One region of the Exiguobacterium sp. UBA6282 genome, then DNA from elsewhere that is predicted to be linked to it. Evidence: riboswitches for the same ligand, from Rfam matches in the RefSeq annotation. Region 1 holds a riboswitch; the other holds the start of a gene.

Region 1 (3,417 bases):
TTTCCGGGCAGAGCCATTTGGCAAGATGCCGGAATTACTGGCGCGCGCAGAATTTGTGACGAAACTTCAGGCGATCTGTCTCTCATGTGGCGATCCGGCTTCCCGGACACAACGTTTGATTGATGGAAAACCAGCGAACTATGATGATCCGATCATTTTAGTCGGCGCTTCAGAATCGTATGAGCCACGGTGCCGCCACTGCCATGAAGTGCCAGGAAAGCCGAAGCCGCTCCAAACGATGCAACACCAAAAAGGATAAACAAAAAAGACGAACCGATGATGGTCGTCCTTTGATGTAACAGCTGTTCGCTTCTAAGTGAAGACGAATAGCTGTTTTTTTATTATCCCGTTTCCTGTGAGACACGGCTCGAGCGTTCGATGAAACGAATCGTCTCACGCACGATCAAATCCTGATCATGATCGAGGGTCGCGACGTGGTACGAGTTGAGGAGACAGTAGATTCGTTTATCATTCGTCCCGATATGCTGATGCAGGTAATCCGAGCTCGACGGCGGAACGACGTGATCGGTTGCCGAGTAAAGAATCAATGTCGGTAGAAGGATCGATCCAAGGCGTCCTTTCGTCTCATCCATCAAGCGGACGAGTTCGAATGCACAACGACTCGGAACGAGGTCATAGATGATTTCGAAAGCAGACCGTTTGATATCCGGTGCCCCTTCTGGTAAGTACTGTGGACCATCTTCAAACGACAATGCTTCATAAGACGGAACGGAGAGAGCGGCATTGATCGTAATGATGCCTGAAAATGGAATCCCGTCAGCGGCGAGCGATAGTGCGAGCGTCGCGCCCATCGATTGACCGATGACGAAGACTTGATCGCATGTTTCTTGTAAACGTGCATAGCCGTCTTGCAGGCTCTGCTTCCAACATCGAGCAGTCGATTGTTCGAACTCACGGACGTTCGTCCCGTGACCACGCAAACGTGGAGCATAGACAGTGAATCCTTTAGCAGCAAATGCCTCACCGACGTCCCGAACACTTTGCGGGGTCGCATTAAAACCATGACAGATTAAAATGCCGATCGGTCCACCTTGAAGATAAAATGCTTCAGCACCAGTCAATACAGGATAGTTCATCATTACTATTTTTCCTCCATTCGTGAAAAAAACTCGTCAACGTCACTGCTTGGACGCCCACGAGTTTTTCACCGTATCATCCAAAGCCGCGCTTTGCTGGTCGGAGCACCTTACAGATTGCAGGTTGCCGTGAAGTCATAGAGCCAGGTCTCTCGTTCACTCTTGATAAATATCATATTGGAATTGTCGGATTAATCATTGAAACGATGGTAGCACGACCGAAAATGCCTTGTCAAATCGTTCTGGACGAATCGTGATTTATTCTTTCAGCTAACTCATAACTTATGACTCAATCGATATGCGCCAAATGGATTATTTTTGCAAAGTTGGTTGACTTTTAAAGGTTCGACCCGTAATGTAAAAATTAGTTTTACGACATAAGCAACAACGCAACAACACACATACGAATTTCATACCGCAATACTTATCCAGAGAGGTGGAGGGACTGGCCCTACGAAACCTCGGCAACAGACTCATTATGAGCACTGTGCCAATTCCATCAGACAGATGTCTGAGAGATGAGTGGAGTGGATTCTGCCACTGTGCGGATCCAGGTCTCTTCTTGTTTCTCAAGAAGGGACCTTTTTTGTTGAATGAAGGGGGAAAACGGAATGATTGCATTTCATCAAGTCAAAAAAACGTACGTCACGAAGGATCAGACGATCGCAGCACTCGACGGTGTCGACCTGACGATCGAGAAAGGCGAAATCTTCGGTGTCATCGGCTTTAGCGGTGCCGGGAAAAGTTCATTGCTCCGCTGCGTCAACCTGTTAGAACGACCGACGTCAGGAACAGTGACGGTCGACGGGGAAGATTTAACACAACTATCACCAAAAAAATTACGCCAAGCGAAACAGCGGATCGGGATGATCTTTCAACACTTCAATCTATTGAATGCAAACACGGTCTTTACGAACGTTGCGAAACCACTCGTTCTCGCAGGTGTCAAGAAAGACGAGATTCGTCGCCGGGTGACGGAATTACTCGAATTCGTCGATCTTGCGGACAAGGCGGATCATTACCCGGATCAATTATCCGGCGGACAAAAGCAACGTGTCGGCATCGCCCGGGCACTAGCGACGCAACCATCCGTGCTCTTATGTGACGAAGCGACGTCAGCACTCGATCCTCAGACGACACATCATATTCTCCAGTTATTAAAACGCATCAATGCGGAATACGGGATCACCATTCTCTTGATCACCCATGAGATGGGCGTCATCCGGGAGATTTGTGACCGGGTCGCCGTCATCGAAGCCGGGAAGCTGATCGAGTCAGGAACAGTCTTTGATGTCTTTTCGAATCCGCAGACCGAGACAGCGAAAAACTTCGTCCGCTCCGTCATGCATGATGAAATTCCGGCATCAATTCGTCAGTTGATTGAGTCACGGAATGCGCATCCGATCTATAAGATTCATTTTCTCGGACATCACACCGGGCAACCACTCTTATCGCAAGTCGCAAAACGCTTCGACGTCGATGTCAACATCCTGCACGGTAGCATCACGGAGTTACAGGAAACACCGTTCGGTACATTACTTGTTGAACTGATCGGTGAAACAATCGAAGTAAAACGGGCCTTACAGTACATCGATCAGGCACAGGTGACCGTCGAGGAGGTGCTTGCTGATGCTAGTTAACTACAGTGATATCTGGACAGCATTTTTGCAGACGATGACGATGGTGTCAGTGTCGTTATTATTTTCGACTTTGATCGGTTTACCACTCGGCATCCTGCTCGTCGTCACCCGAAAAGGGGCATTGCTCGAGAACGTCCCGCTGTTCACATTCTTCAACAGTATCGTCAATATCTTCCGTTCAATTCCGTTCATCATCTTACTTGTTGCGATCATCCCGTTGACACGGTTGATCGTCCAGACGTCGATCGGAACAGAAGCCGCCATCGTTCCACTCGTCTTTTATGCCGCCCCGTATATGGCACGGCTGATCGAGAGTTCCTTACTTGAAGTCGACAAAGGTGTCCTTGAGGCAGCAGAAGCGATGGGGGCGACGCCATTCCAAACGATTTTCCGCTTCCTTCTGCCGGAAGCACTCGGTTCACTAATCCTTAATTTAACGATTGCAACAGTCGGCTTGATCGGGGCATCAGCGATGGCAGGTGCCATCGGTGGTGGTGGACTGGGTGACTTAGCAATTACGTACGGTTATCAACGGTTCGACACGAAAGTCATGATCATCACGGTCGGGATTCTCGTTATCTTAGTCCAAGGCTTACAGACGACAGGCAACATCGTCGCACGAAAAATCAGAAGACATTAATCAAGGGAGCGATTCAGCCATGAAAAAAGCAGTAGCGATT
Region 2 (3,417 bases), on a different contig from region 1:
TGGAGGAACAGGTGTCGACCGGGCAACAGGAGCCGTCACACCTCCGATCTATCAAACAAGCACATACAAGCAAGATAAAATCGGTCAACTCAAAGACGGATACGAATACTCACGGACAGCGAATCCAACACGGACGAGCATCGAACGATTGATTGCGGATCTTGAAGGTGGCGCACGTGGTTTTGCCTTCGGTTCTGGGATGGCAGCGATTCATGCCGTCTTCCACTTGCTTGAGTCTGGCGACCACATCGTCATGACAGATGATGTCTACGGTGGTACGTTCCGCTTGATGCAACGCGTCTTACCGAAGTTCAACATTCAAGTGACATTCGTCGATACGACGGACCTTGCAGCAACGGAAGCAGCGATCCAAGACAACACGAAGATCGTCTACGTCGAAACACCGACGAACCCGTTGTTGAAAGTAACGGACATCGCAGCGATCGCAACGATCGCCAAACGTCACGATCTTAAACTCGTCGTCGACAACACGTTCGCGACACCATATCATCAACAACCACTCGCGCTCGGTGCAGACATCGTCTTGCACAGTGCGACGAAATACATCGGCGGACACTCGGACGTCGTCGCTGGACTTGTCGTCGTCAAAGATGATGCGCTCGGCGAAGAGATGCACTTCATCCAAAACTCGACAGGCGGCGTGCTTGGACCGCAAGACAGCTTCTTGCTCGTCCGTGGTCTTCGTACACTCGGTATCCGGATGGATGCGATCGAAGAGACAGCCCATGATCTCGTTGCGTTCTTGCAAGCGCAAGACATCGTCTCGAACATCTTCTACCCAGGACTTGCATCGCATCCTGGTCACGACATCCAAGCGAAACAAGCGACTGGATTTGGTGGGATGATCAGCTTTGATGTCGGTTCAGCAGCGAACGCAGAAAAACTCGTCGAGGCGACACATTTCTTCACACTTGCTGAGAGTCTTGGTGCCGTCGAGAGCCTGATTTCCGTTCCGGCACGGATGACGCACGCGTCGATCCCAGCAGAACGTCGGGCAGAACTCGGCATCACGGACGGTCTCGTTCGGATTTCAGTTGGACTTGAGGATGCGGAAGATTTGAAAGAAGACTTAACACGTGCTTTCACGTTCCTCGAAAAAGTTTCTGAAAAAACTGTTTGACAACAAAAATAACCCCTGCTAATATTCAGAATATATTCTACAAACTTAATACCGAAACTCTTATCGAGAGTGGTGGAGGGACTGGCCCGATGAAACCCGGCAACCGCGGATCTAATCCGAAGTGGTGCTAATTCCAGCAGACAAAAGTCTGGGAGATGAGAGCAAATGGTTTTGTGTACTGAAAAGTGCGCGCGTTTGCTCTAAAACGCGCGCACTTTTTTTATTTTAGGAGGGACAGTTGTGATTCGTTTACAAGACGTAGGAAAGATTTATCGCTCAAAGCGCGGAGCGGTCGAAGCCGTCGCGAATGTCGATCTGACAATCGAGCGCGGTGAAATTTTTGGAATAATCGGTTATTCCGGAGCAGGGAAATCGACCTTGATCCGATTGTTGAATATGCTCGAAGCACCAACGAGTGGTTCGATTCAAATCGATGGTGTCGAAATGACATCACTGAAACCAAAAGAATTACGAGGCGTCCGCAAGAATGTCTCGATGGTCTTCCAGCACTTCAACTTACTCTGGTCACGGACTGTTGAAGAAAACATCATGTTCCCACTCGAACTCGGTGGCTTCCCGAAGGCTCGCCGTAAGGAACGAGTTGCGGAACTGATTCAACTCGTTGGTTTGGATGGACGTGAAAAAGCCTATCCGTCGCAATTATCGGGTGGTCAAAAGCAACGTGTCGGTATCGCTCGGGCACTCGCATCGAACCCGGACGTTCTCTTATGTGACGAGGCAACAAGTGCACTCGATCCGAAGACGACGGACTCGATTCTTGAGTTACTCGTCGACATCAATGAAAAATTAAAACTGACGATCGTCTTGATCACACACGAGATGCACGTCATTCAAAAAATCTGTCACCGGGTCGCCGTCATGGAGGCCGGTAAAATCGTCGAACAAGGACCGGTCGCAGAAGTCTTCCGTCATCCGAAGCAAGCGATGACGAAGGAATTCGTCAAACAATTGACGTCGCCATCGGAAAACGAGTTGACGTTCGCGAAACTCCGCGAACGCTACCCAACCGGAAAAATCGTTCAGTTGACGTTCGTCGGATCGACGGCGGAAAGTCCGATCCTCGCGGAAGTCATGAAGGATTCACCCGTCCTGTTCAATATCATCGGGGGAAACGTCGGTCAATCACAGGAAGGGGCGCTCGGTACACTGTTCATTCAGTTAATCGGGGAAACAGAAGCAACACAAGCGGTCATCACGAAGCTTCAAGCCAGTGATGTTGAAGTGGAGGTGGATCACCGATGATTTCATTCTTTGACAACCTAGACTGGGACATGGTGTGGGAAGCGACAGGCAGTACGATCTATATGACGGCAGTCGCTGGTCTTTCGACATTCATTCTCGGTTTGATCATTGGTTTATTATTGTTTGCGACAAATGAAGAATTGTTGTTCAAAAATCGGGCGTTTTATTCGATCTTGAGCTTGATCGTTAACGTCTTCCGTTCGATTCCGTTCATCATCTTACTGATCTTATTGATTCCATTTACGAAAGCAGTCGTCGGTTCGTTCCTCGGACCAACAGCAGCATTACCGGCACTGATTTTAGGAGCCGCACCGTTCTACGGTCGGATGGTTGAACTCGCACTTCGCGAAGTCGATAAAGGTGTCATCGAGGCAGCTGAATCGATGGGCGCGACGAAGTTCCAAATCATCTACAAAGTCTTAATCCCAGAAGCATTGCCTGCTATCGTTTCTGGTATCACGGTTACACTCGTTGCACTTGTCGGTTACACGGCAATGGCCGGAGTAGTCGGCGGAGGTGGACTCGGGGACATGGCCTTCATCGAAGGATTCCAGCGTTCTCAAAACGATGTCATCGTCATTGCGACACTCTTAATCTTAGCGATCGTCTTCGTCATCCAAATCATTGGGGACTTACTGATCCGAGCAATCGATAAACGTTAATTCAAATTTTATTCATATTGGAGGAATCATTCATGAAAGTTTGGAAAAAATTCGTAGGTACTGCCGCTGTATCCGTCTTAGCAATCAGTCTTGCTGCTTGTGGCGAAAAATCATCAGGAAGCGACGACAAGACACTCGTCATCGGTGCTTCGAACGTACCGCACGCTCAGATCCTCGAACACGTCAAAAAGGAATATGAAGCAAAAGGCTACAAGCTTGAAATCAAGAAGTTCCAAGATTACGTGCTTCCGAACAAAGCGCTCGCTGAAAAAGAACTCGACGCGAACTACTTCCAGCACGTACCGTATCTCGAGCAACAAGAGAAAGAAAACAAATCGTATAAGTTTGCGA

What was found. Region 1 has a riboswitch for S-adenosylmethionine ahead of B2751_RS03420 (methionine ABC transporter ATP-binding protein). Riboswitches for the same ligand answer to the same signal wherever they lie in the genome.
Region 2: it holds a riboswitch for S-adenosylmethionine, as region 1 does, so the genes downstream of both, B2751_RS07775 (methionine ABC transporter ATP-binding protein) here and B2751_RS03420 (methionine ABC transporter ATP-binding protein) in region 1, are expected to answer to the same signal.

The regions. Positions count from the first base shown of each region.
Region 1 is NZ_DJUM01000013.1:63,459-66,875, forward strand. Features, by position in the region: gene B2751_RS03410 (thymidine kinase) at 1-259, shown strand, start outside; gene B2751_RS03415 (alpha/beta hydrolase) at 342-1,100, opposite strand; SAM riboswitch class I at 1,168-1,269, opposite strand; SAM riboswitch class I at 1,519-1,622, shown strand; gene B2751_RS03420 (methionine ABC transporter ATP-binding protein) at 1,709-2,737, shown strand; gene B2751_RS03425 (methionine ABC transporter permease) at 2,727-3,377, shown strand; gene B2751_RS03430 (MetQ/NlpA family ABC transporter substrate-binding protein) at 3,397-3,417, shown strand, end outside.
Region 2 is NZ_DJUM01000024.1:10,802-14,218, forward strand. Features, by position in the region: gene B2751_RS07770 (bifunctional cystathionine gamma-lyase/homocysteine desulfhydrase) at 1-1,141, shown strand, start outside; SAM riboswitch class I at 1,199-1,303, shown strand; gene B2751_RS07775 (methionine ABC transporter ATP-binding protein) at 1,382-2,404, shown strand; gene B2751_RS07780 (methionine ABC transporter permease) at 2,401-3,066, shown strand; gene B2751_RS07785 (MetQ/NlpA family ABC transporter substrate-binding protein) at 3,099-3,417, shown strand, end outside.